Regions from separate parts of the Paenibacillus sp. GD4 genome, predicted to be linked through region 1. Evidence: predicted binding sites of a transcription regulator. Region 1 holds the regulator's gene; the other holds the start of a gene.

What was found. The regulator CtsR, encoded in region 1, represses protease genes until heat stress. The targets are predictions, from matches to a motif close to ATGGTCAATAAAGGTCAAACA.
Region 2: clpP (ATP-dependent Clp endopeptidase proteolytic subunit ClpP) is a predicted target of CtsR. The motif match lies at 2,628-2,648, and genes of this name have one in related genera.

What each region holds. Positions count from the first base shown of each region.
Region 1 covers NZ_JAVCYK010000001.1:2,242,904-2,257,938, forward strand. The annotation lists gene gltX (glutamate--tRNA ligase) at 221-1,675, opposite strand; gene ispF (2-C-methyl-D-erythritol 2,4-cyclodiphosphate synthase) at 1,707-2,195, opposite strand; gene ispD (2-C-methyl-D-erythritol 4-phosphate cytidylyltransferase) at 2,192-2,899, opposite strand; gene RAC89_RS10560 (PIN/TRAM domain-containing protein) at 2,981-4,075, opposite strand; gene pssA (CDP-diacylglycerol--serine O-phosphatidyltransferase) at 4,247-4,978, opposite strand; gene disA (DNA integrity scanning diadenylate cyclase DisA) at 5,089-6,168, opposite strand; gene radA (DNA repair protein RadA) at 6,413-7,780, opposite strand; gene clpC (ATP-dependent protease ATP-binding subunit ClpC) at 7,935-10,373, opposite strand; gene mcsB (protein-arginine kinase McsB) at 10,452-11,519, opposite strand; gene mcsA (protein-arginine kinase activator protein McsA) at 11,557-12,075, opposite strand; gene RAC89_RS10595 (CtsR family transcriptional regulator) at 12,147-12,608, opposite strand; gene RAC89_RS10600 (YkvA family protein) at 12,845-13,231, shown strand; rRNA gene rrf (5S ribosomal RNA) at 13,531-13,647, opposite strand; rRNA gene RAC89_RS10610 (23S ribosomal RNA) at 13,746-15,035, opposite strand, start outside.
Region 2 covers NZ_JAVCYK010000001.1:2,775,738-2,790,772, reverse strand. The annotation lists gene gap (type I glyceraldehyde-3-phosphate dehydrogenase) at 204-1,208, opposite strand; gene RAC89_RS13180 (sugar-binding transcriptional regulator) at 1,263-2,300, opposite strand; tRNA gene RAC89_RS13175 (tRNA-Arg) at 2,506-2,580, shown strand; gene clpP (ATP-dependent Clp endopeptidase proteolytic subunit ClpP) at 2,761-3,342, shown strand; gene RAC89_RS13165 (hypothetical protein) at 3,391-4,206, opposite strand; gene RAC89_RS13160 (stalk domain-containing protein) at 4,375-6,153, opposite strand; gene RAC89_RS13155 (HPr family phosphocarrier protein) at 6,330-6,599, opposite strand; gene whiA (DNA-binding protein WhiA) at 6,821-7,750, opposite strand; gene RAC89_RS13145 (gluconeogenesis factor YvcK family protein) at 7,757-8,737, opposite strand; gene rapZ (RNase adapter RapZ) at 8,734-9,633, opposite strand; gene RAC89_RS13135 (ROK family glucokinase) at 9,745-10,695, opposite strand; gene RAC89_RS13130 (hypothetical protein) at 10,906-11,079, shown strand; gene trxB (thioredoxin-disulfide reductase) at 11,160-12,107, opposite strand; gene RAC89_RS13120 (tetratricopeptide repeat protein) at 12,198-13,952, opposite strand; gene RAC89_RS13115 (ribose-phosphate diphosphokinase) at 14,104-15,035, opposite strand, start outside.

The DNA.
Region 1 (15,035 bases):
GAGGCGCTTCATCTTGAATCGTTCGTATCGTGAACGGTACGGCAAGGACTATTGCATTAGAACGGCAGGTCATCCTTACGGCTCGCGGGTGCACTTCCGTCGATACAGGATTGGACTACTTCCACCTTGCGTAATCCTCTCTGAAAATCCTCGCATCGCGTACTTTCCCGGTCTTCGCCTTTGCTATATTATGTTCAAGTATATCGGAAACCGTTTCGGTTTACAATAATTTCTTCAAGCGGCTGATCACCGTCTCCTTGCCTAGCAGATGCAGCGTTACATTCAGATCCGGACCGTGCATTTGCCCGGTCAGCGCCACACGAATCGTCATAAACAGCTGTTTTCCTTTATAGCCGGTTTCCGTTTGCACAGCCTTCATCATGGCCTTCAGCGCATCCACGTTCAGCTCGGACGCTTGCTCCACTTGCGTCAAGAAGCTGCCAAGCACGATCGGAGCATGCTCCTCCTTCATCATGGCGGCCGCTTCCTCGTCCTGGAACGTAACCTCCTCGCGGAAGAAGAGCTCGGACAGAGGCACGATTTGGGCTGCATAGCTGAGCTGCTCCTGATACAGCGCTACGAGCGTATGAACCCATTGCTGCTGCTCGGCTGTCAGCGTCTCCGGCAATCGTCCCGCTCTTTGCAGGTGAGGGATGGCTAAGGCTACGATACGGGCAGTATCCGCCTTCTTGATATACTGATTGTTCATCCAGTTCAGCTTATCCATGTCGAACACGGCAGGGCTTTTGGACATGCGATCCAAATCGAACTGCTCGATCAGCTCTTCCCGGGTAAACATCTCTTCTTCGCCCTTTGGCGACCAGCCGAGCAGGGCAATAAAGTTCATGACCGCCTCCGGCAAATAGCCGAGATCCTGATACTGCTGGATAAATTGAATGATCGATTCATCGCGCTTGCTCATCTTCTTCCGGTCTTGATTCAAGATGAGAGCGAGGTGAGCAAACTCAGGTACAGGCAGGCCGAGCGCTTCATACATCATGATTTGCCGCGGTGTATTGGTCAGATGCTCTTCCCCGCGAATGACGAGTGTAATCTTCATCAAGTGATCGTCCAAAATCACGGCAAAATTGTACGTCGGAATGCCATCCGGCCGTACGATGATGAAGTCGCCGATTCCGTTGGTTTCAAACTCGACCTCCTCGCGGATCTTATCCGTGAAGCCGATGATGCGGTCCTCCGGAACACGGAAACGGATGGAGGGCTTGCGGCCCTCGGCCTGGAACGCTTCTATCTGCTCGGCGCTTAAGTGACGGCACTTCCCCGAGTAGCGAGGCATTTCGCCCTTCGCTTCCTGCTCCGCACGCTCCTGCTCCAGATCGGCTTCGGAGCAATAGCAATGGTATGCATTTCCTTCACGGAGCAGCTGATCCACGAACGGCCGGTACAACTCGAGGCGCTCAAGCTGGCGATACGGCCCGTAAGGTCCGCCGATATCGACGCTCTCATCCCATTCAACGCCAAGCCACTTCAAGCCGTCGAGCTGATTGGACACGCCCGACTCGACATGGCGGGTTTGATCCGTATCCTCGAAGCGGATGATGAATTGTCCGCCCATCTTGCGGGCGATCAGGTAGTTAAACAATGCGGTCCTTGCGCCCCCGATATGCAGGTGGCCTGTCGGACTCGGTGCGTATCTTACACGAAACGTGGTCATAGTGGTTAGCTCCCCGAAAAAATAATAATTGTTATGATAGCACACCTTTTACCAGACAGACAACCGCCTGCGATGCAATTCCTTCACCGCGGCCCGTGAAGCCGAGCTGCTCCGTCGTCGTGGCTTTTACATTCACTTGGGTCAGCTCCTCCGCTTCCAAGGCGGCAGCGATCCGCTCCACCATCGCGGGAATGTGGGGCGCCATCTTCGGCTTCTGAGCAATAATCGTTGCATCCACATTGCCGAGACGATATCCCGCTTCCTTTGCCAGTCCCCATACATGCTCCAGCAGCTTGTAGCTGTCGGCATCTTTAAACTCCGCTGCCGTATCCGGGAAGTGCTTGCCGATATCGCCAAGCCCAAGCGCACCCAGGATGGCATCGCTAATCGCATGAAGCAGCACGTCCGCATCGGAATGCCCCAGCAAGCCTTTCTCGTAGGGAATCTCTACCCCTCCAATGATGCATTTGCGTCCTTCTACCAGCTGATGCACATCAAAGCCTTGTCCTACACGAATCATGATTTCTTCTCTCCCCTGACGTTCTGAAGGATCCATTCCGCCCAGGGCAGATCCTCCGGTGTCGTGATTTTAATATTGTAGTAATCGGCCTCGACGACCTGAACCGCGGTTCCCAGCCGCTCCACGAGCATCGCGTCGTCCGTCCCCAGAAAGCCTTCGGCCGAAGCACGCTCATAGGCCTCCAAGAGCAAGGAAAGACGAAAAGCTTGCGGGGTTTGAATCGCCCACAAGCTGCGCCGGTCCGGGGTCGCTTGAATCGTTCCCTGTGCATCCACGACCTTGATCGTATCCTTCACAGGCACCGCGAGCACAGCCGCCCCCGCCTCCTGCGCCTTCGCCCAGCAAGCCAGGATGTGCTCCTCTGAAGCGAACGGCCTGACTCCATCATGGACCATCACCCAATCGATCTGGGAGCCTAGCGACTTCAAGCCCAGATGGACGGAGTCCTGCCGTTCCTTTCCCCCGGTTACAATCGATTGAATCTTATGTAACCCGTATTGCTCCTTATAGCCTTCACAGCGCCGGATGTCTTCCGCTCCAGTTACGAGCACAATCTCGTCCACGGCATCCATGCCCTGAAATAATTCGAGCGTATGTACTAGAATCGGCTTGCTGCCGAGCATTAAGTACTGCTTGCTTTCCTCCGACCGCATGCGCGAGCCCTTGCCCGCCGCAACGATCACTATTCCGAGCTTACCCGACATTCCCTCGCCACCTGCCATAACGGTATTGGCTCAGGATCTTACCCAGCAAGCCCCTAAGCGCATCTCTCTTATCATACCGCTTTAGAGCGCTTTTTCCAATAGCTTGGGCTTGGCGAAAATCATTCGTCCCGCCGATGTCTGCAGCACGCTCGTTACTAGGACATCCAGCGTAGTACCGATGAACTCCCGACCGCCTTCTACAACGATCATCGTTCCGTCATCCAGATAGGCGACACCTTGACCATGCTCCTTGCCGTCTTTGATCACCTGCACAAGAATTTCCTCTCCCGGTAAGACCACAGGTTTTACCGCATTGGCCAGATCGTTGATATTCAGTACCGATACTCCCTGCAGCTCGCACACCTTATTTAGGTTGAAATCATTGGTAATGACCTTGCCCTGGAGCACCTTAGCCAGCTTTACGAGCTTGCTGTCGACCTCAGAAATTTCCTCGAAGTCCCCTTCGTAGATGAGAACCTTCACATCGAGCTCTTTTTGGATTTTATTCAAAATATCCAAACCTCTCCGGCCGCGGTTTCTCTTCAAGAGATCCGAGGAGTCGGCGATATGCTGAAGCTCCTCCAGCACGAACTCGGGAATCACCAAGGTGCCTTCGATAAACCCGGTTTTGCAAATATCCGCAATGCGGCCGTCAATAATAACGCTGGTATCTAGGATTTTATGCTCCTCGAAGCCTTTGGCCTCCCCGTTGTTATTGCGCCCTGAGCCCCGCGGCTTGCCAAGCAAAGCGATCAATTCCTCTCGCTTCGTCCTTCCGAACCTGTACCCGGCGTAAGCGAACAATCCGATTCCCACCACGTGCAGCAGCGGATTCGACAGTGCTGTCCCCCGAAGCGGATCCAGCAGCAAGGCCGATACGAGCAGACCTACAGCCATGCCAATGGTGCCTGCCAGCAGATCCGCCACAGGTACTGATGTGATGCGGTCCTCTCCTTCTTGCAGTACACGCATGACATAAGTGACAACAGCGGAGCTTACCGAATAGAACAACAAAGCTCCCAGCGCAAACATCCACAAAGCCCGTCCTCCGATAGGTTCCATTCCCAATACCGGTTCTATGAAGGCAAAAAATGGCTGTCCGATTGTATTACTCCATTGTACTCCAAGTACTCCGCCGATAACTGCAAACAGTAGCTGTAACCATCTTTTCAACATAGAATCACCTCCGTACCTTCTTATACTCATTACTTACTCGTTATCATTATGAACCAAAACTTTCCTGCCTAATCGTGGTTCGGAAAAAAACAAAAAAGCATTCATTCTCCGAACCTGAGTGTCCGGAAAATAAATGCTTTTCATTTTCTAAAAACCATATCCAATTGTCATTTACAGCGTCGTCGTTTTGGACTCCGCCTCGTCTAATGCTTTTCCTTTTCGTTTGCGGAAGAAGAGCCGATCAACGTTTTTTTTTAAACCGTACAGCGCATAAAGCACAAGAGGTACGAAGATCATCTTCGACAGCAGTCCTGGGAACATAATTGCCAGTCCAACCGCTACAATGACTACGATCGGGGTTATCCAAATCGCGGCCTTCGGAATGCCGACCTTCTTGAAGTTCGGATATTTCACGGTGCTGACCATCAAGTAGGAAAGCAGCAGCGTCGATAAGAACAATACATACGTATTGAGCTCATTGTGGAACAGCGCCAGCGTACAAAGAACACCGCCTGCAGCAGGAATCGGCAAGCCGATAAAATATCCCGGTGTACCGGCCACAACGTTAAACCGAGCCAAACGCAGAGCGCCGCAAATCGGAAAAATTGCCGTTACGATCCAAGCCGCTGCCGGATTCATGCTGCTGAACGCTACAACATACATGATAAAAGCCGGCGCAACGCCAAAGGAAATGACGTCGGAGAGTGAATCCAGTTCCTTGCCGAACTCGCTTTGCGCATTGAGCGCACGCGCTACCCGACCGTCCAAACCGTCCAGCAGCATGGCGACAATAACCATTATCGCTGCCAGTTCAGGGTTGTTGTTGAAGACGAGAATGATCGAAATAATTCCTAAAAACAAGTTCCCTACGGTAAACAAGTTCGGGAGGGATTTCGCTATCATGTTTTTTATCCACCTCTGGTTATACTGTACCCCAATCTAATGTATTATATTAGGCTACCCTCTGATTGTATGCAAGTTATATAGGTCTGTCAATGAGAACCTGAACCAGCTTAAATATGTCGATCGATAAGAACCTGATCCTGAATCCGCTTCAGCCCCTCTTTTATCGTCCGAGCCCGTACCTCGCCGATGCCATCCACGTCGTCCAGATCATCGATTGTAGCTGTCATCAGCTGGGGAAGCTCTTGAAAGCGTTCCACCAGGTTCTGGATAATGACGGAGGGAAGACGCGGAATCTTATGAAGCACCCGGTAGCCGCGCGGCGATACGGTTTCCTCTGCGCTATTAGGGGCACTAGGGTACCCAAGAAGTCTGGCGATATGATAATGATCCAGCATTTCATCCGTAGCCAGCCGTCGGAAGGATTGCATGATTTCCTTGAATTTATCTTCATGCTGCTCGCGCACATAGTCCTTGATGAGAAGCAGCGCCTCCTGCTCCGTATTGCCTACAAGCTCCTCCAGCTGCATACTGATCAGTCGACCTTCGGTTCCTAGCTCATTAATGTAGCGCTTGATCTCGGATTTAATGCGAAGCACCATCTCTACTCGCTGAATCACATTCGTAACATCATGCAGGGTAACGAGTTCTTCGAATTCGGACGCGCCCAGGTTGGTCATGGCCTGATCCAAGACGGATTTGTATTTCTCCAGCGTTTGAATGGCTTGGTTCGCCTTCGTGAGAATGACGCCGATGTCCTTCAGGGCGTAGCGGAGGTTACCTTGGTATAGTGTTATAACGTTTCTGCGCTGCGAGATGGATACGACCAGCTTGGAGGTTTGCTTTGCTACCCGCTCGGCCGTCCGGTGGCGAATTCCCGTTTCAATCGAAGGAATGGAGGAATCCGGGATCAGCTGCGTGTTGGCATATAGAATCCGCTTCAAGTCCTCGCTTAGGATGATGGCACCATCCATCTTGGCCAGCTCATATAAGTAATTCGGGGAAAAATCGCAATTAATGGAAAAGCCCCCATCGACGAGCTCCATCACCTCTGGGCTGTAGCCCACGACGATAAGAGCGCCGGTCTTGGCGCGCAGTACATTCTCCAGGCCTTCGCGAAACGCAGTGCCGGGAGCGACCAGCTGCAGGAGCTGGCTCATGACATCCCGCTTCGCTTCTTCTTTGCTCATGTGTTGTTCCCTCCGGAGGCATCTGGTTGATAGACTGTCGACGTGGCTACAGGGCTCCATAGGCTCCTCCGGCTGCTCTTGAAAACAAGTTTCATTTTATATACCCGTAGCGGGTGAAACTTGTTTTCAAAGGCAGCACGTAAACTCTACGGACTCCTATGGACCCTTCCGCCAAGCAGCTGCACAACCAAATGCGGATATTTAATAATAGATGGGTGGCTTCCGTAAGGGAAGCCACGATGGATTACTCGAAAGCGGCCTTGAGCGCTTCGGCCACTGTGTTGACACCGATGATCTGGATGCCGTTTGGCGGGGTCCAGCCCTTCAGGCTTTTCTCGGGGAGAATGACCCGCTTGAAGCCCAGCTTCTCCGCTTCGCGCACGCGCTGATCGACGCGGGAAACTCCGCGAACCTCGCCCGTAAGCCCCACCTCGCCGAAGATCACGTCGTAGGGGCGCGTAGGCTGCTCTCGCAGGCTCGAGGCGATACATACGGCGATAGCTAGGTCTACCGCCGGCTCATCGAGCTTCACCCCGCCTGCGACGTTGAGGTAGGCGTCTTGATTTTGCAGGAACATGCCCATTCGCTTCTCCAGTACGGCGATCATGAGGTTAAGTCTGTTATGATCGACGCCGGTCGCCATCCTTCTCGGAGACGGAAAATTCGTAGATGCCACAAGAGCCTGAAGCTCCACAAGTACCGGTCTGGTTCCTTCCATGCTGGCAACAACCGTCGAGCCGGCTACCCCCAGGGGACGCTCGGACAAAAAAAGCTCGGACGGATTGTTCACTTCAACCAGGCCCGTTTCTCTCATTTCAAAGATTCCGATTTCATTCGTCGAGCCGAAGCGGTTCTTCACCGCCCGCAGGAGCCGATAGGAATGATGACGCTCCCCCTCGAAATACAGCACGCAGTCAACCATATGCTCCAGCAAACGTGGGCCGGCGATTGCGCCTTCCTTAGTAACATGGCCTACCAGGACCGTTGCAATCCCTTTAATTTTGGCAATTCGCATAAAATGCCCCGTACATTCACGTACCTGAGACACGCTGCCCGGAGCCGAGGTAACCGCCGGATGGAACACCGTTTGGATCGAGTCAATAACCATAAAGTCCGGGTTGATCTCGTCGATCACCGCTTCGATATGCTCCAGATTCGTTTCGCTGAGCACGAATAATAAGGGAGACACCGCCTGCAGACGGTCGGCTCTCAGCTTCGTTTGCCTTACCGATTCCTCGCCGGATATATACAGCACCTTTTGCTGCTTTTTCGCCAATTCATAGGAGGTTTGCAGCAGCAGCGTGGATTTCCCGATCCCCGGATCGCCCCCGACCAGAATCAGAGAGCCCGGAACGATCCCTCCGCCCAAGACACGGTTCAGCTCCTTGTTATCCGTAACGACCCGTGCTTCCTCACTACTTTCTATATTTATGATCGAAACTGCTTTTTCTTTCGTTCGACTTGCAAAGGCAGGAACACCTGCCGTTTTGGATACGGTTTCGATCTCCTCTACAAAGCTGTTCCATGCCTGGCAGCCCGGACATTTCCCCAGCCACTTCGGGGACTCGTAGCCGCACTCCTGACAGCAGAACTTCGTTTTACTTTTGGCCATGCTTCCCCCATCTTCCGCCTCATCAATAAGTACACATCAAAGTTTACCATTTTGACTAACTAATGAAAACCCCGCTAGCTCGTCTACACCAAAAAACAGTCTGCCGGACGAGCACTAGGCTTCGTCAGACAGACTGTTCTGGTTGATTAAGGTATTACGAGGTTACCTCTTGGTTACGTTTCACGGTCAACTCACCGTTCTCTTCATCGATCGTGAGCGTATCCCCTTTAGAGATAGTGCCGCGCAGCAGCTCCTCGGACAACCGGTCCTCAATATGTTTCTGAATCGCTCTGCGAAGCGGACGTGCACCGAATGCCGGATCAAAGCCTTCCTTCGCCAGGAACGCAAGCGCCTTGTCTGTGAGCTGGAAGTCAACCTCCTGCTCTCTCAGTCGCTTACGCAGATCGTCGGCCATCAAGGTTACGATCTGTGCAATGTGCTGCTCCTCCAGGGAGTGGAACACGATGATTTCGTCGATCCGGTTCAAGAACTCCGGACGGAAGCTTTTCTTCAGCTCGCCCATCACCTTATCCTTCATGTTGATGTAATCCTTAGCGGAATCGTTCGCAGCTGTAAAGCCAAGCGTCGAATTGCGTTTGATAACATCGGCTCCTACGTTGGACGTCATGATGATCAGCGTATTGCGGAAGTCCACCGTGCGGCCCTTGGAATCGGTCAAACGACCATCCTCAAGCACCTGCAGCAGGATGTTGAATACTTCCGGATGTGCTTTCTCGATCTCGTCGAGGAGAACGACGGAGTAAGGCTTACGGCGAACCTTCTCGGTCAGTTGGCCGCCTTCTTCGTAGCCGACATACCCCGGAGGTGCTCCGACGAGCCGGGAAGTGGAATGCTTCTCCATGTACTCGGACATATCGATTCGAATTACCGCATTCTCATCCCCGAAGAGGGATTCGGCCAAGGCGCGCGCAAGCTCCGTTTTACCGACACCCGTAGGACCTAGGAAAATGAAGGAGCCCATCGGGCGCTTCGGATCCTTCAAACCGGCTCTCGCCCGACGAATGGCGCGGCTCACGGCCTTCACCGCCTCGTCTTGCCCGATCACACGATCGTGAAGAATAGATTCCATCTTCAGCAGACGCTCGGTTTCCTCTTCCTTCATCTTCACGACAGGGATGCCGGTCCAGCTGGCCACTACCTGTGCGATATCGTCCGGAGTTACCTCGGAATCGGTACGGCCCTGCTTCTCTTTCCATTCGTTACGAGTAGTATCGAGCTCCTCGCGAAGCTTCTGCTCGGTGTCGCGCAGAGATGCGGCTTTCTCAAACTCCTGGCTTTGTACGGCGGCATCCTTCTCCTTGCGGATATCCTCCAAACGGCTTTCCAGCTTTTTCAGATCCGGCGGTACCGTGTAAGAGCGAAGTCTTACCTTCGAGCTGGCTTCGTCAATCAGGTCGATAGCCTTATCCGGCAGGAAACGATCCGTAATGTAACGGTCGGACAGCTTCACCGCTTGCTCGATCGCTTCATCCGTGATTTTCACACGGTGATGCGCCTCATAGCGGTCACGCAAACCGTGCAGGATTTGGACCGCTTCGTCGACCGACGGCTGATCTACCGTAATCGGCTGGAAACGGCGCTCCAGAGCGGCGTCCTTCTCGATATATTTGCGATATTCGTCCAGCGTGGTCGCACCGATACATTGCAGCTCCCCACGAGCGAGTGATGGCTTCAGAATGTTGGAAGCGTCAATTGCTCCCTCCGCTCCACCGGCACCAATCAGCGTGTGCAGCTCATCTATGAACAGAATGATATTGCCCGCTTGACGAATTTCGTCCATGATTTTTTTCAAGCGATCCTCGAATTCACCGCGGTACTTCGTCCCGGCTACTACAGAGCCCATATCCAGTGTCATGACTCGCTTATCGCGAAGCGTCTCAGGAATTTCGTTGTTCACGATTTTCTGAGCCAAGCCTTCGGCGATCGCTGTTTTACCAACACCCGGCTCACCGATCAGAACTGGATTGTTCTTCGTGCGGCGGCTAAGCACCTGGATCACACGCTCGATTTCCTTGCTCCGGCCAATAACCGGATCCAGGTTTCCTTCCTTGGCGTACGCCGTCAAGTCACGTGCCAGCCCATCGAGCGTCGGCGTGTTGACATTCGGGTTGGTGCCATGGCTTTGGGAAACCACTTCACTGCTGCCCAGCAGCTGCAGCACCTGCTGACGCGCCTTGTTCAGGCTCACGCCCAGGTTGTTCAGTACACGGGCTGCTACACCCTCACCCTCACGGATGAGTCCCAGCAGGATGTGTTCTGTGCCCACATACGTGTGGCCCAGCTTGCGGGCTTCGTCCATCGAAAGCTCAATGACCTTTTTCGCTCTCGGTGTGTAAGCAATGTTGGAAGGCTGTTCCTGTCCCCGGCCGATTAAGGATTCGACTTCGTCTTGAATCTTCTCAAGACCAAGGCCCAGTGCAATCAAAGCCTTCGCTGCAATACCTTCACCCTCGCGGATCAAGCCAAGCAAAATATGTTCAGTTCCAATATTATTATGACCTAAACGAACTGCTTCCTCCTGCGCTAAGGACAACACTTTCTGAGCGCGTTCCGTAAATCTGCCAAACATCATAGTAACACCTCCAAAATTGGTCTAAAAAAGAAGCGCGATTCTCATAACGGATCTTCGGCTTATATTTTTCAAGTAGGTCTAGGTAGTCTGAGCCAATTTTTCCCGGATGAGCTGAGCTCTCCTTATGTCTCTTTCTTCAGGGGTGAGCTTTTCTCCTGCTGTCTTTTGCAAAAAACCCGGCTGCGTCATCACCAGAAGCTCATTCAGCACATGCGGCGATACATTCTTGATAAATCCAAGATCGATGCCAAGCCGTACATCCGACAGCCGCTGAGCCGCTTCCTTCGAGTCCATAATCGCTGCATAAGACAGAATCCCGTAGGATCGGCTGACCCGGTCCAAAATTTTAGGCTTTGTCTCATACATCAGCTTCTGCCGCGCGGCTCTTTCGTGCTCGATAATTTGCCTTACGACACCGTATAGATTATCGATAATTTCTTCTTCCGACTGGCCGAGCGTGATTTGGTTCGATATTTGAAACAGATTGCCCAGCGCCTCGCTGCCTTCCCCATACAGTCCTCTTACCGCAAGTCCAACTTGGGTAATGGCCGTCAAGATTCGATTGATCTGCTGGGTCAGCACCAGAGCCGGAAGGTGAAGCATTACCGAGGCTCGAATTCCCGTTCCGACATTCGTCGGGCAGCTTGTTAAGAAACCCTTCTTCTCATCGAACGCATAATCCAGCTCAGCTTCGAACAGATCGTCGATCTGATTAGCCAGATCCCATGCCTCCTTAATTTGAAAACCGGGGCACAAGCATTGTATTCGAAGATGGTCCTCTTCATTCACCATAATACTAACGGATTCGTTATCGCTTAAAATAACGGCTCCGTTACGGGACTCATTGGCGAGTGCCGGACTGATCAAATGCTTTTCCACAAGAACCTTGCGTTCGAGCTCATTCAGCTCAGACAGCGGAAGCAGCGTGAAGTTGCTGATCGTCTTCAGGTCTTCATTATCTAAAATCGGAGATACCCGATTGAGTACCTCTAAGGATTGTTGATTGGTCGCCAGCATAGGAAAAGGGTACGTCTGCAAATTACGAGCAATACGGATCCGGCTGCTTATGACGATGTCCGAATCGGGGCCATCCCCCTTCATCCATTCGCTGAGCGCATGTTCTGTAAACCGACCGGCGTTTGACATTGAGCATCCTCCTTGCGTGAACGGATTGCTGGCCATGTTAACCCTCAGCCACTTTCTTCTCCAGCTCTCGGATTTGATCGCGAATTTTGGCTGCTTGCTCGAATTCTTCATTCTCAATCCGCTGACTCAGATCCTTCTTCAGCTGCTCGATCTCTCGCTTATGCTGGATTAACCCGCCAGAGCGTTTAGGGACCTTCCCCGTATGGACGATATTCCCGTGGACTCTCTTAAACAACGGATCCAGCTTTTCGCTGAAATGCTTATAACAGGAGCTGCAGCCAAACCGGCCTATTTTACCGAACTGGGAATAGGTAAGTCCGCAATGCTCGCATCGGGTCGGCTGAACCTTGTTAGCCAAGGCGCTGTGAGCCGACGGTTCAAAATCAAGCAAGCCGGAAAGCAAATTATGAATCGAAAAGCCGTTCGGCGTACCGGGGATCAATTCCCCCTTCTCCCGTGCACAAGCTTCACATATATGGAATTCGGTCTTCTCACCATTCAAAATCTTCGTAAAATGAAGAGTTGCCTGTTTCTTCCCGCATTCCTGACAAATCATAGCGTTTGTCCCCTCCTCGGGTGGCTTTGGCAGAAGTAGTTTACGGTTCTGTTCAATGGTTTAACCAACTCTTATTTGGTCAATAAGGAAATCAGCATCGCCTTTAAAATCTTGGCACGAAGCTCATCGCGAAGCGGCAGCTTAAATGCCAGCACTTCCCTTGAGATCGCCGCTTTCATCAACGCTGCCTCCCTAGAGGATATATATTGACCTTCCTCAAGCTGATAAAGCAGCCCTTCCGAAGCAGACTGATCAATATGGGAACTGATGGTTTGGAAAATATGATCGAGAAGGTTCCCGTGTGAATTCAGTTCAATCCTCTGAATCCGGATGTACCCTCCGCCGCCACGCTTGCTTTCTACAATGTAGCCCTTCTCCAAAGTAAACCTGGTACTAATTACATAATTGATCTGGGAAGGCACGCAGTCAAACTGATCGGCCAATTCATTACGCTGAATTTCCACGACGCCTTCAGGACTTTGCTGTAAAATCTGCTTCAGGTACATCTCGATGATTTCGGAGATGTTGCGCATCAATTCACCCCCGCATTACAGAAGTAGATTGACTTTGACTTTCTTTGACCTTGATTCATATTATAGCAGGTTTGTGTAATTTTGCAACACCTGCCCCGAGTTGTTCCTAGTTTGTATCCTTTTGACTAGTGTTGACCAATCTGAAGTGCTTTAACAACTTACAAGCTCGAATAATTATGGTACCATACAATTATACGGAAGCAAAAATTAGGATATGGGAAGGCTGAAAACCATATATGCTCGAAACCTTAAAAAGGCAAGCAAGAAACCTTAAGCAGCATGTGTTTGTTTTATATTTGTCCTATAAGGACCCTAGAGTCCCTTGGTATGCACGGCTGTTTACCCTTCTTGTCGTAGCCTATGCATTTAGTCCGATCGATCTCATTCCGGATTTCATTCCGATTCTTGGGTATCTGGATGATCTTATCATCGTGCCTTTGGGGATCTACGTTGCTATGAAGTTGATTCCTCAGCCAGTCCTGCAGGATTGCAGAGCCAAGGCAGAGGAAATTCGAAAGCAAGGAAAACCGAAGAATTGGTTCACAGGTGCGTTATTTATCGTAATATGGATTATATGCGCTGTATGGCTTGGCATGATTGGTTACAGGATGTTTGTGGATTGATGGAGACTATGTTGGGTGATAAGGGCTATGCGTGTTTATGTTTCCGGCCCTTTTTCTATAGGATGGGGTTTGGGTGAAATTTTAACGTTACATCATTGATAACTCCACTAGCTTGTTGCTTAAGAAGATTTTTTCATCTAATAAGACTAAAATTCGATTTCGTCAATGTTTCACCAGCATTGTAACGAGATCATTTAACGTTATAACCACTGATGCCGCAGGGTTATTACATGTAAAGTGATTTTATAGTCTTATTATGCAGAAAAGCCTCTGGGTAAGCACCCAAAGGCTTTTCATTTGCTTGGCGACGTTCTACTCTCCCAGGACCCTTCGGTCCAAGTACCATCGACGCTGGAAGGCTTAACGGTCGTGTTCGGTATGGGTACGCGTGGTTCCCTTCCGCCATCATCACCAAACGTGATGCTTCTGCCAAGAAACATCTAGGTTGTTGTTCAAAGCGACTTGCGCCTTGAAAACTGGATTCGAAACTTCAGCAAATGTCATATAGCTGTATTTGGATAAGCCCTCGACCGATTAGTATTCGTCAGCTCCACACGTTGCCGCGCTTCCACCCCGAACCTATCTACCTCGTCGTCTACAAGGGGTCTTACATACTGGGAAATCTCATCTTGAGGGGGGCTTCACGCTTAGATGCTTTCAGCGCTTATCCCTTCCGTACTTGGCTATCCAGCCGTGCCTCTGGCGAGACAACTGGTACACCAGCGGTACGTCCATCCCGGTCCTCTCGTACTAAGGACAGCTCCTCTCAAATTTCCTACGCCCGCGACAGATAGGGACCGAACTGTCTCACGACGTTCTGAACCCAGCTCGCGTACCGCTTTAATGGGCGAACAGCCCAACCCTTGGGACCTACTTCAGCCCCAGGATGCGATGAGCCGACATCGAGGTGCCAAACCTCCCCGTCGATGTGGACTCTTGGGGGAGATAAGCCTGTTATCCCCAGGGTAGCTTTTATCCGTTGAGCGATGGCCCTTCCATTCGGTACCACCGGATCACTAAGCCCGACTTTCGTCCCTGCTCGACCTGTTTGTCTCGCAGTCAAGCTCCCTTATGCCTTTGCACTCTTCGAATGATTTCCAACCATTCTGAGGGAACCTTGGGGCGCCTCCGTTACTCTTTAGGAGGCGACCGCCCCAGTCAAACTGCCTACCTGACACTGTCCCCACACCAGCTAATGGTGCCAGGTTAGAACTCCGATACGATCAGGGTGGTATCCCAACGGCGCCTCCACCGAAGCTGGCGCTCCGGCTTCCTAGGCTCCCACCTATCCTGTACAGATCGTACCAAAGTCCAATATCAAGCTGCAGTAAAGCTCCATGGGGTCTTTCCGTCTTGTCGCGGGTAACCTGCATCTTCACAGGTATTAAAATTTCACCGGATCTCTCGTCGAGACAGCGCCCAAGTCGTTACGCCATTCGTGCGGGTCAGAATTTACCTGACAAGGAATTTCGCTACCTTAGGACCGTTATAGTTACGGCCGCCGTTTACTGGGGCTTCGGTTCACAGCTTCGGGTTTAACCCCTAACCGCTCCCCTTAACCTTCCAGCACCGGGCAGGCGTCAGCCCGTATACTTCGCCTTGCGGCTTCGCACAGACCTGTGTTTTTGCTAAACAGTCGCTTGGGCCTTTTCACTGCGGCCCCCTCGGGCTATTCACCCTACCGAGGCACCCCTTCTCCCGAAGTTACGGGGTCATTTTGCCGAGTTCCTTAACGAGAGTTCTTCCGAGCGCCTTAGCATGCTCTGCTCGCCTACCTGTGTCGGTTTGCGGTACGGGCACCTTC
Region 2 (15,035 bases), 530 kb from region 1:
TTGTGGTCTGACGCATTTGAATTCAACGGACCAGATAGCAAATGGGGGTGTGCCGGAGAGCGTAGCGAGGGCCTTTGAATTTGGATAACATCCACTTCTTCTAATCCAGTTATCCAAATTCAAGAGACCCGGAGGCACATCCCCATTGCCTTTACCGGCGGGGCTGTTGAATCAACTTAAGTCACACCACAATTTTTAACTTCTTACAAACCTTTTTTCGCGATGAAGTTAGCCAGATCCACTACGCGATTGGAGTAGCCCCACTCGTTGTCGTACCAGGAAACCACTTTAACCATGTTGTCGCCTACAACCATAGTGGACAGAGCATCGATTGTGGAAGAAGCTGGGTCACCGTTGTAGTCGCTGGATACGAGCGGCTCTTCGGAGTAGTTCAAGATACCTTTCAAAGGACCGTTAGCAGCTTCTTTCAAAGCAGCGTTAATTTGATCTACAGTTACGTTCTGGGATAGTTCAACAACCAGGTCGGTAACGGAAACGTTTGGTGTAGGAACACGCATAGCCATACCGTTCAGCTTGCCTTTCAGCTCAGGCAGTACCAAGGAAACGGCCTTAGCAGCACCTGTAGTGGAAGGAATGATGTTCTCAGCAGCTGCGCGGGCACGGCGAAGATCCTTGTGCGGCAGGTCAAGAACGGATTGGTCGTTCGTGTAGGAGTGAACAGTAGTCATCATCCCTTTAACGATACCGAACTTGTCGTTCAACACTTTCGCGAACGGCGCCAAGCAGTTTGTCGTACAGGAAGCGTTGGAGATTACTGTGTGAGAAGCTGCATCGTATTTATCTTCGTTAACGCCCATTACGATGGTGATGTCTTCGTTCGTAGCAGGAGCGGAGATGATAACCTTCTTCGCTCCGCCCTTCAGGTGAAGCTCAGCTTTTTCCTTCGCAGTGAAAATACCAGTGGATTCAACTACGATTTCAACGCCGTTAGCGCCCCAAGGCAGGTTCTCAGGGTTGCGCTCAGCAAATACTTTAACCGCTTTGCCGTTAACGATCAGTGCGCCTTCTGTAGCTTCTACAGTAGCGTCCAATTTGCCGTGAGTTGTGTCATATTTGAGCAGGTGTGCCAGTGTATTTACATCCGTCAGGTCGTTGATAGCAACGATTTCAACCTCAGGGTTGTTCAAAGCTGCGCGGAATACGTTACGTCCGATACGTCCAAATCCGTTAATACCTACTTTTACCATGTGTATGGCCTCCTAAAAATTGTTTTTTTATGGTCAAGACAGAGCTAGGCTCCGTCATGATATCAAACCGTCGATTCGCTTCATGATTTCCATGGCGGCCGCTTCATCAATGATGAGGATGTCCTCATGGCCGTGCAGCAGCACTGAAGCAATCGCCTCGCCTTTACTCTTCCCACCTGCAACTCCGATCACCGTATCCATCTGCTGGATATCCTCGATCCGTAACCCGACGGTTGGCATCTTATGTAGGATGTTCCCGTCACGGTCAAAATAATACCCGAATGCCTCAGCCAATGCACCATCCCGCTGCAAGCTTTCCTTCGTAGCTTCATCAACCTTCCTGCGCCTTGCCATAACCAGAGCATCCCCGATCCCATGGATCACGATGCGGGCCTTGCGGATGAACTGGATAATCTCAAGAATCGTATTATCCTGCATCAGCGTCTGATAAGCTTCCTCGCCCAGATGATCGGGTACGTGAAGCAGCCGATATCGAGCGCCGGTCTTCTTCGCCATCGTGGAAGCAATAGTATTCGCCTGAAGCTCCACACTCTCGCCAAGTCCGCCGCGCGCTGGAACGAACCAGCAGCCCTTCAGCGGCGACGTCGCGGTCAGATGATAAGCTACCTCCGCCAGCGTCGAGCCTCCCGTGACAGCGATGACCTCATCGCTTGCCATTTGCTTACGCAGCACGGCCGCGCCTGCACGCCCCAGTTCCTTCTTCGTATGCGGTGACACATCCGAATCGCCGGGTACGATAACAACCTGCTTCAGTCCGTAATGGGAACGAATACGCTCTTCCATCTCCGTTAACCCGAACAGGTCCTTCACAAGCGGCTCAATGCTTTCCAGCAGCTGTCTGCCGCTGTAGCTGATGCGCATCCCCGAAGCTTCGATCTCGATCAGCCCTTGCTCCTTCAGGAAATCGACTTCCCCGCGAAGAATCCGCTCCGTCGTATTCAAGGATACGGCAAGTGTTCTTCGGCCTACGGTACCGGAAATCATGATGTGCTGCAGTATGGTATACCGCTTCTTCATGGTGTCGAGCAAATCCGGCAGAAGCTGCTTCTGAATATCAAGGATTTCTCTCATGGTACACTCCCGCCGCTTCCGTTGGACACTTTTCGTCCCAGTACTACATTTTTAGTCCCACTTGCTGATTTCATTATATATAATCTTGGTTTAAATTTCAAGGAGGTGCTTGAAAATTCCACTTGATGCCTTTCATTATTTGGGGCTTGCAATTTATCGCCGGGTATCATATAATAAATTTCGCTGTCACTCAAATAAATATTGTGCGCTCGTGGTCCAATGGATATGACGTAGGCCTCCGGAGCCTGAGATCAAGGTTCGATTCCTTGCGAGCGCGCCACTTTACCCTAACTAGTTTCTTTTTTGACTGGTTTTTTTATTTTATAAAGTTTGACCTTTCTTGACCTTTATCCGATAATTCGGTAAAATAAGTACAGCCTGAGAATGTTATCCCATTATTTGCGTATACATACTCAGGCATGTGATAATCCTTGTAATGATAAAAAGGAGGCTGCAGCTTATGAGTTTCATTCCAATGGTTGTTGAACCGGATGCAAGAGGAGAACGCGCATATGATATTTACTCCCGACTGCTGAAGGACCGCATTATTTTTCTCGGAACCCCGATTAACGACGTTGTAGCCAATGCAATTATTGCGCAATTGCTGTTCTTGGCTGCCTCCGACCCGGAAAAGGACATTCACCTCTACATTAACAGCCCAGGCGGATCCATCACTTCCGGTATGGCGATTTATGATACGATGCAATTCATCAAGCCTGATGTGTCCACTATCTGCGTAGGTATGGCCGCTTCCATGGGAGCGTTCCTGCTGGCTGCAGGCGCGAAGGGCAAGCGCTTTGCTCTGCCGAACAGTGAAGTGATGATTCATCAGCCGCTCGGTGGTGCCGAAGGCCAGGCAAGCGACATCGAGATTCGCGCGAAGCGCATTCTGAAGATGCGCGATAAGCTGAATACGATTCTTGCCGAGCGCACTGGCCAGACCTTCGAGCGCATTGAGAAGGACACCGATCGCGACAACTTCATGAGTGCTGAAGAAGCCCGTGAATACGGTCTGATCGATAAAGTTATCGAGCGCGTGTAAACAGAAAACCGACTCCGTCACATGGCTAATGTGATGAAGTCGGTTTTTTTATTCTCCCGTATAAAAATAAAACACATGACTGCGCATTCCTGCCTCAACCGTGACCTTCAACTTCCTCCCCGGCTCAAAGGGCTGATCCGGCTTGAAGGAGACTCCGGTCATGGAAGCGCCCGATACACCTGGAATGTACCTCTCTGGCTCATCTGCATACCTCACCCGAATTCCTATGTTATCCCGGCTCCCCCGCCAGCCGGCGCTTACCGTAACGTCCTTGGACACGTCTCTCGCTTCGGCCACAGGATGGGTAAAGGTAACCCAGGTCTTTTCCTCGTAGAAGTTCCACACAACCCACAGAGCGCCGCAGACGAGAAGCACGCCCACTGCGCGAAAGCTCTGCTTGCCCGTTAACTGTAAAGCCGAGGTGTGAGTAAGGAGTGCCCTTAACGAAGCAAGCAGCGCAATTGCTCCTGATACCACCAGCCATGTGTGTAATGACAAGCCCGCCATCCAGCCTGCCGTATCGTTCGGAGCCCATCCGCGAGTGAAGCTCCCATCGTACATCTGCCACATCACAAAGGCCGGCAGTTGAGAGAGGAGCAGTGCAGCCATTCCTAGACAAGCTATGACCAGCAGTCCCTGTTTTACCGGCCTAGCAGCTGCTCGCTTGACCGTTTCAGCCCCTGTCACACAGAGGAGCCCACCCAATACAGTAAACGTACCCCACAGCCCGATCTCCGCCTCCTTCACCTCACCGAGCAAGTACCATGGCACGCTCGGAACATAGAGGCTGCCGATTACAATCGCGGAAATGCCCGTTATACGAATCCATTTTTCCACTGATGCTTGGATCCCGCTGTTTTCCATCCCCTATTGGCCCTCCTTATACACGTATCATCCATACAATTGGATAACGCTTTTCAGCGCTGCAAAGTTCCGCCTCCGAAGATCATTGTCAGTCGTTTATCAGCAGCGCATCAGGAACGCAAAAAATCCCCTCCAGTCACCGGGACCGGAGGGGATGAAGCTTACACCTTATTCTCTTTCATCCAACGGATAGAAGATGAGATCGATCGGGAAGGCCGATCCGGCCGGAGGGCTAAACTCGATGTCGAGCGAATCCTCCTTGCCTGTCGTACGGGCCAGGATCTGCATGCCGTCGAACGCGGTCATGACACCGGACTCCGGCACCAGGCGGATGTCGCCGTTGATCTTGAACGGCCCTTTGAACACGCCGCCCTTCGGCAATATCATCACCGCCATCTTCCTTGGCTTATCGGCATGGATTTTGTAGACCACGCCGTAGTTTCCTTCGTTCAGCACGTTCTGCTTGCGCATCGGGTCATAGCCGGAAACAAACGGATCTTCCTTCCCGTCCCCGATGATGAGCCTTGAAGCCTTATCGAAGTTGGTCGCGTCAATCGTCCAGTTCACCTGGGATACCGGGAAGGATCCGCGCACGTGGCCGTTGAACGCCAGAAGCGGCAGCCGCTGCAGCGTATCCGATGTTACCTTATCCGTAGCTACGAAGGAAAACTGTACTTTACCGTCGGTCTCCAGATCGTAGAACAGGTTCACGCCTTGCCCCGGATAAAACTCGGGGAATTGCTTGTAAGTAAACGTCTGCCCTGCCGGTACCGTCAAGCTTTCCGTCAACGGATCGTTCAACAGGAAGTCTACTGTCGCCTCGCTGCCGATAAGATTCGCATAAACGGACGGCCATACCTCGCCGCGGTTCGTCGTTTTGATCGTAACGGGCTTATCCGTCATGTTTTTCGCGAGGATCGCGAGCGTTACTTTTTCCTTGGTTCCGTTAATGTGATCCGCATACAAGCGTCCCTTGCCGTTGACCTCGTCCTGATACAGAATCCCCTTCTCCGTGAATTCCTCCGGACTATCGCTGACCAGCAGCAAGCGGGATTTATCCTCCTCAACCTGCTTAGGCAGCTGCGGCAAGTCCCAGTAATGGCCGTACAGTATACTCCAATCGGTCTTAATGAAGCTGCCGACTGGCTTCTTGTAAAGCGGGTATTCGACCTGGCTCAAATACGTTGTATTCTCAATGACGAGATTTCGCGTATATCGTGCACTTTGATTTCCATGACGGTCCGACACGGTCAGAGTAATCGGGTACGTTCCCGGCTCGAAGTATACCTCTTTCTTATTTTCCCACTTCCAGTCCGCGATGCCTTCCGCATCCGGGTCATAGCTCAAGTCCACATACTTGATCGTTTCCCCGATTTGGTAGGTCGATTTGGCGAAGGTAAACTTGGCCACCGGTTTGGAATTGCCGGAATTCGGATTAACAATGCCGCTAGGCGATTTCACATGGATGATCTCCACACGGCGGAGCTCATCGTTGTACTCATATCTCGCACCCATGTAATCTGCGAGCCAGGTCAGCTTGATCAGCAGACGCCCGTTTGCCGTAATATGAGCGACCGAATCGAACGGCACCATAACGCCATTGATCCAAACCGATTTATTATCGCTGTCGAGCGTTATTTTCGTTCCTGGAGGCGTCATTTCAATCTGGCGGGTCGCCGCATTCCATTCCACCTTCACACCCAAGGCATCGCCCAGGAATTTGGCAGGTACGAACATTTTGTCCTGAATGATTGTCGCCGGTGCGTCCAAAGTGATTTGCGTGTTGTTGTAGAACGCCTCCGCCTTATCCACATAAAGCAGGATATGCGTGGTACCGGACGATACCGGCACCTCTTGCTCTGCAGCTCCCGCCAGCGGGGCCAAGCATAACGTGAACAGCATACCGATGATCAACAATAAGGCCAGTTCTCTTCTTAGCGGTTTCATTTCCGTTTCTCCTCTTCTCTCTACATCCTTCGTTGCCCATGCCAAAAAAACCTCACCGCACAGACAAACACGTCATCTTAGACGCATGTCATAGCAAAAAGGTTTCGTTGGGACAGCGCGGAATTGAACAACCCAGGGAAAAGAAAAAGCTTCCTTGCGGAAGCAATGGGACCGGGCTATTGGTTCTCCAATTCCTCTTTACTAACCAATGTGACTAAAGCGTTTACAGCCTGCTCAGCGTCCGAACCTTCCGCACTAATGTGTACTTCTGTGCCTGTGCTGATCGCCAAACTCATAATCCCCATGATACTTTTGGCATTCACTTTCTTCTCGTCCTTTTCCACAAAGATCTCAGAAGAAAATTTGTTAGCCTCCTGAACGAAAAGCGCCGCCGGTCTGGCATGAAGACCTGTTTTCAACTTGACGACTACTGGGCGTCTCGACATGCAACCAATACCCCCTACAATCTTTATAATGCAAAATGATGAAGGACTTTCGCCCCAGATTCGATGGATCTTACCGGTCCAAGAGTGACGAACCATTCCATGTACAGACAGCTGTAATCTTGCAAAAAAAGCGATTTTTCAACCATTATATCATTTTTCGGTAGATTGCACTAGAAAAATTGAAAATTTACACAAAAAAATGAAAAACAGTGATGAACAATTTATGACCTGCGTAATTTTTCCGCCATCTCATCAATTTTACGGAGACGGTGATTTACGCCTGATTTGCTTACTTGGCCTTTCAAGAGATCGCCGACTTCCTTAAGGTTCATATCCGGATGCTGAAGGCGAATTTCCGCGACCTCCCTCAGCTTCTCAGGTAAATTCCCGAGGCCGATTTCCTTTTGCAGCAGACGAATGTTCTCGATTTGCCGCACGGAAGCGCCGATCGTTTTGTTCAGATTCGCTGTTTCGCAATTGACCAAACGGTTCACGGAATTGCGCATATCCTTCATAATGCGTACGTCTTCAAAACGGAGCAGCGCCTGATGAGCCCCGATCAGATTGAGGAACTCGATGATTTTCTCGCCTTCCTTAATGTACAGCACAAAGCCCTTCTTTCGTTCAATGCAGCGGGCATTAAGATCGAATTCATTGGCCAGCTGACACAGCGCCTTGCAGTGTTCTTCATACATAGAAGAAATCTCCAGATGGTACGATGAGCCCTCCGGATTATTCACCGACCCGCCCGCCAGGAAAGCGCCGCGCAAATAAGCCCTTTTGCAGCAGCTGCGGCGAATGATCCTGGACTCAATGCCGGGCGTGAACAGGAAGCCTTCCGAAACGATACTGAGCTTCGCCAAAATTTCCTGTACTTGGCTGGGTACCCGAACAATGTAGACATTGTTCTTCTTGAGACGCATCTTTTTCCGAACCAACAGCTCGGTATGCACCTTGAACTTCTTCTTCAGGAGAGAATAAATCCTGCGCGCGATCGCCGCATTCTCCGTAGAGATATCCAGAACCACACGCTGGCTTGTCAGCTGAACGCTGCCGTTCATACGAATCAGTGCCGCCAGCTCCGCATTCTCACAGCAGTTGTCCGCTTCGATCATCGTCAATTCTTTTTTCGTTTGTGCGGCGAAGGACATGGAACATCACCTCTTCTTGAACATCCAGCTCTCCACCAGCTGATAAATATGCTGACTTAGCCGCTCGGCATCGTGGCGTAAATACGTCCGAAACAGCACCAGCTGGTCAGCAATGATTTGGTAGCTTTTGCCGGAGATTTTGTCTTCATCCACGGGTACTACTTTGGCACCCTTCTCGGCGTATCGATGCTGTACCTCTTCCGGTATTTCCCCGTTATTGATGATGACATAATCGAACAGATCATGTCCAACGTGCTCGTAGATCGCATTAATGTGATCGCTAACCGTATAATTGTCCGTCTCCCCAGGCTGGGTCATCACATTGCAGATAAACACCTTCAGGGCCTTGGACTCCACGATCGTTTGAGCAATTTCCGGAACCAGCAGGTTGGGAATAATACTGGTGTAAAGACTGCCGGGACCGACGATAATCGAATCCGCCTGCCGAAGCGCTTCCAACGCCTCAGGCAGCGGCTTCACATCCGAAGGCTCGATAAACACCCTGCGGATGACGCCTCCGGCTTTGGGAATCTTCGATTCCCCCTCCACAATCGTACCGTCCGTCATTTCCGCTTTGAGAATGATGGCATGGTTCGCAGTCGGAAGCACCTGACCCCGTACCGCAAGCACGCGGCTGAGCTCCCTCACGCCGGTCACGAAGTCCCCAGTAATATCTTTCATTGCAGCCAAAATTAGGTTACCCAAACTATGTCCGGCTAATCCGTTCCCCCGATCAAAACGATATTCAAGCATCTGCCCCAGCAGCGGCTCTACCTCGGATAACGCCGTTAGCACGTTGCGGATATCCCCCGGAGGAACCATCTCAAGCTCCGAGCGCAGAATGCCGGAGCTGCCTCCGTCATCCGCCACGGTAACGATCGCCGTAATATCGACGGGCATCTTCTTGAGACCTCGAAGCATGACGGAGAGACCTGTTCCGCCGCCAATGACGACTACCTTAGGGATGTAGCTGTCGGCCGGGGTCATCTCCGCACCTCAACCCGGTCGCGCTCCGAATCCCGATGCGTTACCCGGACAACCTCGGTTTCACTGTTGCCCATGACTTTCCCCAAGTATTCGGCAATCGCTACGGAGCGGTGCTTCCCTCCGGTACAGCCGATTCCTACGACAACCTGGCTCTTGCCTTCCTTCTTGTACTGCGGAACAAGGAAATGAAGCATATCCAGAAGCTTCGCCAGAAATTCCTGAGTCTCGTTCCACTTCATCACGTATTCGTATACATCAGGATCCTGCCCTGTATTGGGGCGAAGCGTCTCTACATAATGCGGGTTCGGCAAGAAACGAACATCGAAAATCAAATCCGCATCAATCGGAACGCCGTATTTAAAGCCAAAGGAGATCACATTTATAGATATGCTGCTAGAGTCCAAATTGGTGAATCGGGAAATAATTTTCTCTTTGAGCTGCGCCGGTTTGATACTGCTGGTGTCGATTACCTGTGTAGCCAGTCCCTTCAGCTCCTCGAGCAGCTTCCGCTCCTGCTGGATTCCTTCCAGCGGAGCCCCTGTCGGTGCAAGCGGATGCTTTCGGCGGCTTTCTTTATAACGCTGGACTAGGATCGAATCGGTCGAATCCAGGAACAGGATTTCATACGTCAGTGTATAGTTATCCTTTAAATAGCGGAGCGATTCCGACAGCGACGTGAAAAACTCACGGCCGCGAAGGTCAATCACTAGAGCTACCTTGCCGATCCGGCCCTTGGATTGCTCTATGAGCTCTGCAAATTTCGGGATCAGCACAGGGGGCAAATTATCCACGCAGAAAAAGCCCAAATCCTCCAAGCTTTGCACCGCGATCGTCTTGCCCGCACCGGACATCCCCGTGATGATAACGAGCTTGCCTAGGGTATGCATCTCTTCCATGGCTGTAGCGGCCTCCCTTTTGCTTCCCATGCAGGAACGATTTACTATCTATACCCCCATACTGCCTACGGGCGGTTCCAACTGGAACCGCCCTGGATAGGTCTAGGTTGATTAGCCGCGCAGATTCAGGCCTGCCGCGCCGACTACACCGGCGTCGTTACCCAGAACGGCAGGAACGATATCCACGCCTTCCTTCGCCGTTTCTTGCGCACAGCCGTAGTAATACTTGCGAATCGCTTCGAAGAGGATATCGCCGGCCTTGGATACGCCGCCCCCTACGATGAATCGCTGCGGGTTAACGACCACGGATACGGTCGCCATTGACTTGCCAAGATACATGGCAGCGCGGTTAATAATGCGGAGCGCTACCTCATCGCCGGTCTTTGCAGCGTCGAAGACATCCTTCGCCATGATATTCTCAACCAGCGCTAGAGATGTATGCTCACCGCGCTCTACTGCTTCCTTCGCCATCCGGATAATGCCTGTCGCCGAGGATACCGTCTCCAGGCAGCCCTTACGGCCGCAGCCGCACGCAATGGACTCGAGGTCCGGTACAATAATCATATGCCCCAGCTCGCCTGCCATGCCATTAAAGCCTTGGTATATCCGACCGTTAATGATAATGCCGCCTCCGACACCCGTACCGAGCGTATAGCACACTACGTTCGGTACGCCTTTGCCCGCGCCGGCCCATGCTTCACCAAGCGCAGCGACGTTCGCATCGTTGTCTATTTTTACGGTTTTCCCGAGCTTCTCTTCGAGGATCTTCTTCACTGGCACATTGCGCCAGCCGAGGTTGGGAGACAGCTTGATAAAGCCTTCCGGAATGTCCATAAAGCCAGCGATACCGGCACCGATTCCGGCAACCTGCTCCCATTCGTAAGGTGATTCTTGTACGAGCTTCCTTACATATTGAGCGATGTTCTCAAGCACTACGTCCGAGCCGTGCTCGGTTCCCGTTGGCCCCTCGTATGTCTGCAGCAAATTCCCCTGCTCGTCACATAACCCCACCTTAATGGCCGTACCGCCTAAATCCACTCCTACGTATACCTTATCCGCCACTGACTCTTCACCTCATAAGAAATAATGTTCCCTGGATTAACCGATATGCACTCTTTATGACCAATATTAAGCTAACGGTCTCCATTGGTCAAGATGAGTCGCGGCAGTAGGGCCGATTTTCCATTCATAGGTACTACGCGGATAAACCGATTCCGTTTCGGGTCATATTATGGGCGAAGACTTATTCTTGAGGAAAAGGAGGTGAATCCCATGGCACTTCATGGCACCCCTGCCGAGGACCGCACGACCAAGAAGAACCGTACCGCTACGGACCGCGATATCGCGAATGCGCAGGAATATACGGCGGCTCTGGCCCAAGAGGATCAGCTGAATGCCGATGCGGCCGAGCCGGTGGCTTCCGTGCAGCAAGAGGAGCTTCAGTAAGGAACCTTCTTCTAAAATTACAACAAAAAAGCTGTCCCCGCTAGGCAATCATAGCCCTGTGGGAACAGCTTTTTGCTTTTTTACAGCGATTGGCTCCAGTCATGCACCATGTGGCCTTCGAGGAACTTCTCGCAGTCCAGCGCCGCCATACAGCCGCTGCCAGCCGCCGTAATCGCCTGGCGGTACTTGCTGTCCTGAACGTCGCCGCAGGCGAAGACGCCCGGAATGTTCGTCATCGATGTGCCTGGCTTCACTTGAATGTAGCCTACCTCATCCGTTGTGATCTGACCTGCCAAGAAATCCGTGTTCGGCTTATGACCGATGGCTACGAAAATCCCGTCGGTTTCAATGATTTCCTCCGCACCCGTTTCGTTGTCACGCACCTTCAGACCGGTTACTCCTTTGTCGCCGGAAACGACGGCAAGAGGCGTCTTGTTCAAGCTCCAGCTGATCTTTTCATTCTCGCGGGCGCGATCCTGCATGATCTTCGAAGCACGCAGCTCATTGCGACGGTGTACCAGCTGAACCTCTGTGGCAAAGCGAGTAAGGAAATTCGCCTCCTCCATCGCAGAGTCTCCGCCGCCGACCACGATAATCTTCTTGCCGCGGAAGAAGAAGCCGTCGCAGGTTGCGCAGGTGCTTACGCCGCGGCCAATCATTTCCTTCTCGTTCTCGATGCCTAGCAGCTTCGCAGATGCGCCGGTAGAGATGATCAACGTTTCCGCTTCGATCTCTCCCATGCCCTCTACCGTCAGCTTGAATGGGCGCTTGGACGTGTCCACGCTGTTCACCCAGCCGGTCTTGAACTCCGCGCCGAAGCGTTCCGCTTGCTTTCGCATATTGGCCATTAATTCGGGTCCCATGATTCCTTCCGGAAAGCCGGGAAAATTCTCGACCTCCGTCGTTGTCGTCAGCTGTCCGCCTGGCTCCGGCCCTTCGATAACCAACGGATTCAGGTTCGCACGCGCCAAGTAAATGGCCGCTGTCAAGCCGGCAGGGCCGGTCCCGATGACGATCGTTTTGTACATACGGATAATTCCTCCTCCAACATGCTGCCAAACCAAAATTTATTAAGAAAAGCTTCTATCGAAAAGAAAACCTCATAGTAGAAGTTTATCCTATCGCTCCGATTTTGAATCAGTTCTAGGCAGCTTGGAGAAAATCGCATTCATCTTCTCTTTCAAGCCGCAGGCCTCGTCAATCAGCTTCACATTCTTGCTTACGGTCGCGACCGACACACCGTAACGCGCGGCTACCTCATGGAAGGGAACCGGCCGGCGATGCATTTTGGCGGTCAAATATTCCAGCGCCGCCGCCCAGCCTTCCACCTTCGTGATCTTCGGCACCGCCGGAAACACCCTGGTTACGTATTCTACCCATAGCGTTTGCAAATCGTACTGCTGCACCAGCTCGTATCTGCGGTTCATATGCGATAAGGCGCAGTCCATCACCTGCTGCCACTTGCGGTCCCAACGCGGTAAGCCTGGGGAAAACGGCGAAGGGGCCACGGCAACCTGACGTCCGTCCAGCACCGCTTTGACCGTGTCCTTATAGCCGATGCTTCGGAGGACGAAGAGAGCCATTTTCTTCAAATAGTCGTCTTCCTCCGGCTGCTGGATAAATTCGAGCAGCGTATCCTTCACCTCATCGTCACCGATCAGGCTGAACGCTTGAATGACCTGCAGCTTCGTGTCCATATCCCCATGACGCAGAGCCCAGAAGAAAGAAGAGCGAACCAGCGGATCCTTCTTCAGATGCTCCGGAAGCCCGTTCTCTGACCGCTCCAAGCCGCGGAACTGCTCCTCGAACGGAAGGTGGTAATGATAGCTTACCGAAGGCTTTACCGCTTCATGACGATACCTGCGGAGCAGGTTCAAATAAAACCGGGGAATTTCCGAGCCCGGGTCAAACTTCTCCGCCTGCCGCCACTGGCGTTCCGCCTCATCGTATCGCTTCGTTTGGTAAGCAGCCACCGCCGTATAGTGGAACAGACAAGGGTCGAAGCCCGCTTCTCCTGTTTTCAGCAAGCGCTTGAACAAATGGTACGCCGCCTCGTGCTCGCTAAGAATGCCCATCGTGGTTGCCAGCTTAAACACATGGTCCTGATGGAAAGGATACATCTTGCGCAGCAGCATCAGCAGCTCATTCAGATTGTCGCGGTCACCGAAATGCTGATAGAAGATGGCCAGGTTGCAAAGTGCGTGCAAGTTGCCCGGCTCCAGCTCCAGCACCTGTTTGATCATATCGACGGATTTATCGAAATGCCCCATATAGTAATAAGCAAGCGCCAAATTATTCCGGGCCGCCATGAAATCGGGGTGCTTCTTAATCAGCTTCTCCATAATCCGAACCGCTTCCGCGAACTTGCCTTCCTCCAGCAGCGAACGGGCGCGGTCATGCTCGAAGAGGCCTTCCCTGGACTTAATCGTAGCCAGCTTCGTCGGACGGTCGAGCTCGTAGCTGAGCAGCTCCATCATTTCTTCCGATTCCTCGAGAAACTGCCCGTTCGGATCATTCTCCAGATAATGCACAATCGCCTTCTCGGCCGATTCATAATTTTCCATATTGGCAAAATTATTGGCCATATAGAAATAACACTCGGTCATCGAGGGATCAATGACATCGAGCACATTTTGCAATATCTTGTTGGACTCCTCATAATTGCCCATCTCCGACAGCAGTCCTGCCAGATTGCAGTGGTTCACAGGATTCTCGGGTTCGTATTCGGCGGCACGTTTAAAATACTTCAGTGCCTTATCATATCGATATCGGTCCATGGACTGAACGGCTTTCTCGAAAAAGAACGTAGCGTCCAGTTTCATCGGGATAATATTCGTAGTGGGTTTAAGCTGTACGCGTTTTTTCTTCTCCATGCAAGGCACCTCCGTGGTCCGTCCGGAACTCGCTCAGAAATCCGGGGTAATCTTAATGTACCTCTATAGTAACATACTCCGGCCCAAAATCGTAATCGATTCCTGAGCCGGAGCACGAAGTGTCGCAATATTTTAATTGGAAATAGGGAATCTATACGCCGCCGTACTTGAACAAGGAGCTGATCGAGCCGCCGGATTGGATGATGCGGATAGCATCCGAAAGCAGATGAGCTACGGAGAGCACCTTAAACTTCTCAGGATGATCGTCCGGAATCGCAATCGAGTCGGTAATAATAACTTCCTTAATGTTCGGATGGTTCAAGCGCTCCAAGGCTGGCCCGGAGAATACCGCGTGGGTGGCAAGAATGTAAACGTCCTTGGCGCCGCGTTCCTTCAGCCCTTCCACGACGTTGACGATTGTCGTACCCGTATCAATCAAGTCTTCGATAATAACAGGCGTTTTGCCTTCCACATCCCCGATGACGTGAGTAACGACAGCTTCATTGTGCGCATAACGCTTCTTGAACATCATTGCGATCGGCGCTTCGATCACGTTCGCCAGGTTCTCAGCTCGCGTTACGCCGCCGGCATCCGGAGAAACCACGATCAAGTCTTCGATATTCTTCTTCTTGATGTAACCGCTGAGAAGATCCAGCGCGGTTAAGTGGTCTACCGGAATATTGAAGAAGCCCTGAATGGCCGGAGCATGCAGATCGATCGTAATGACGCGGTGTGCGCCTGCCGTTGTGAGCAGATCAGCTACCAGCTTAGCCGAGATCGGTTCCCGTGGAGCCGCCTTGCGCTCTTGGCGGGAATACCCGTAATATGGAACGACAAGATTGATCGTCCGTGCCGATGCCCTCTTCGCCGCATCCATCATGACGAGCAGCTCCATGAAGTGTTCGTTGATCGGGTGAGAGAACGTCTGCACCAAGAAGACGTCACAGTTCCGAATGCTTTCCTCATAGAGGCAGTAGACCTCGCCGCTTTTGAATCGGGACAGTTTGATGTTACCCAGCGGAACCCCCAGCTCCCGGCAGATCCGCTCTGCCAATTGGGGATTGGATGATCCCGAGAATATTT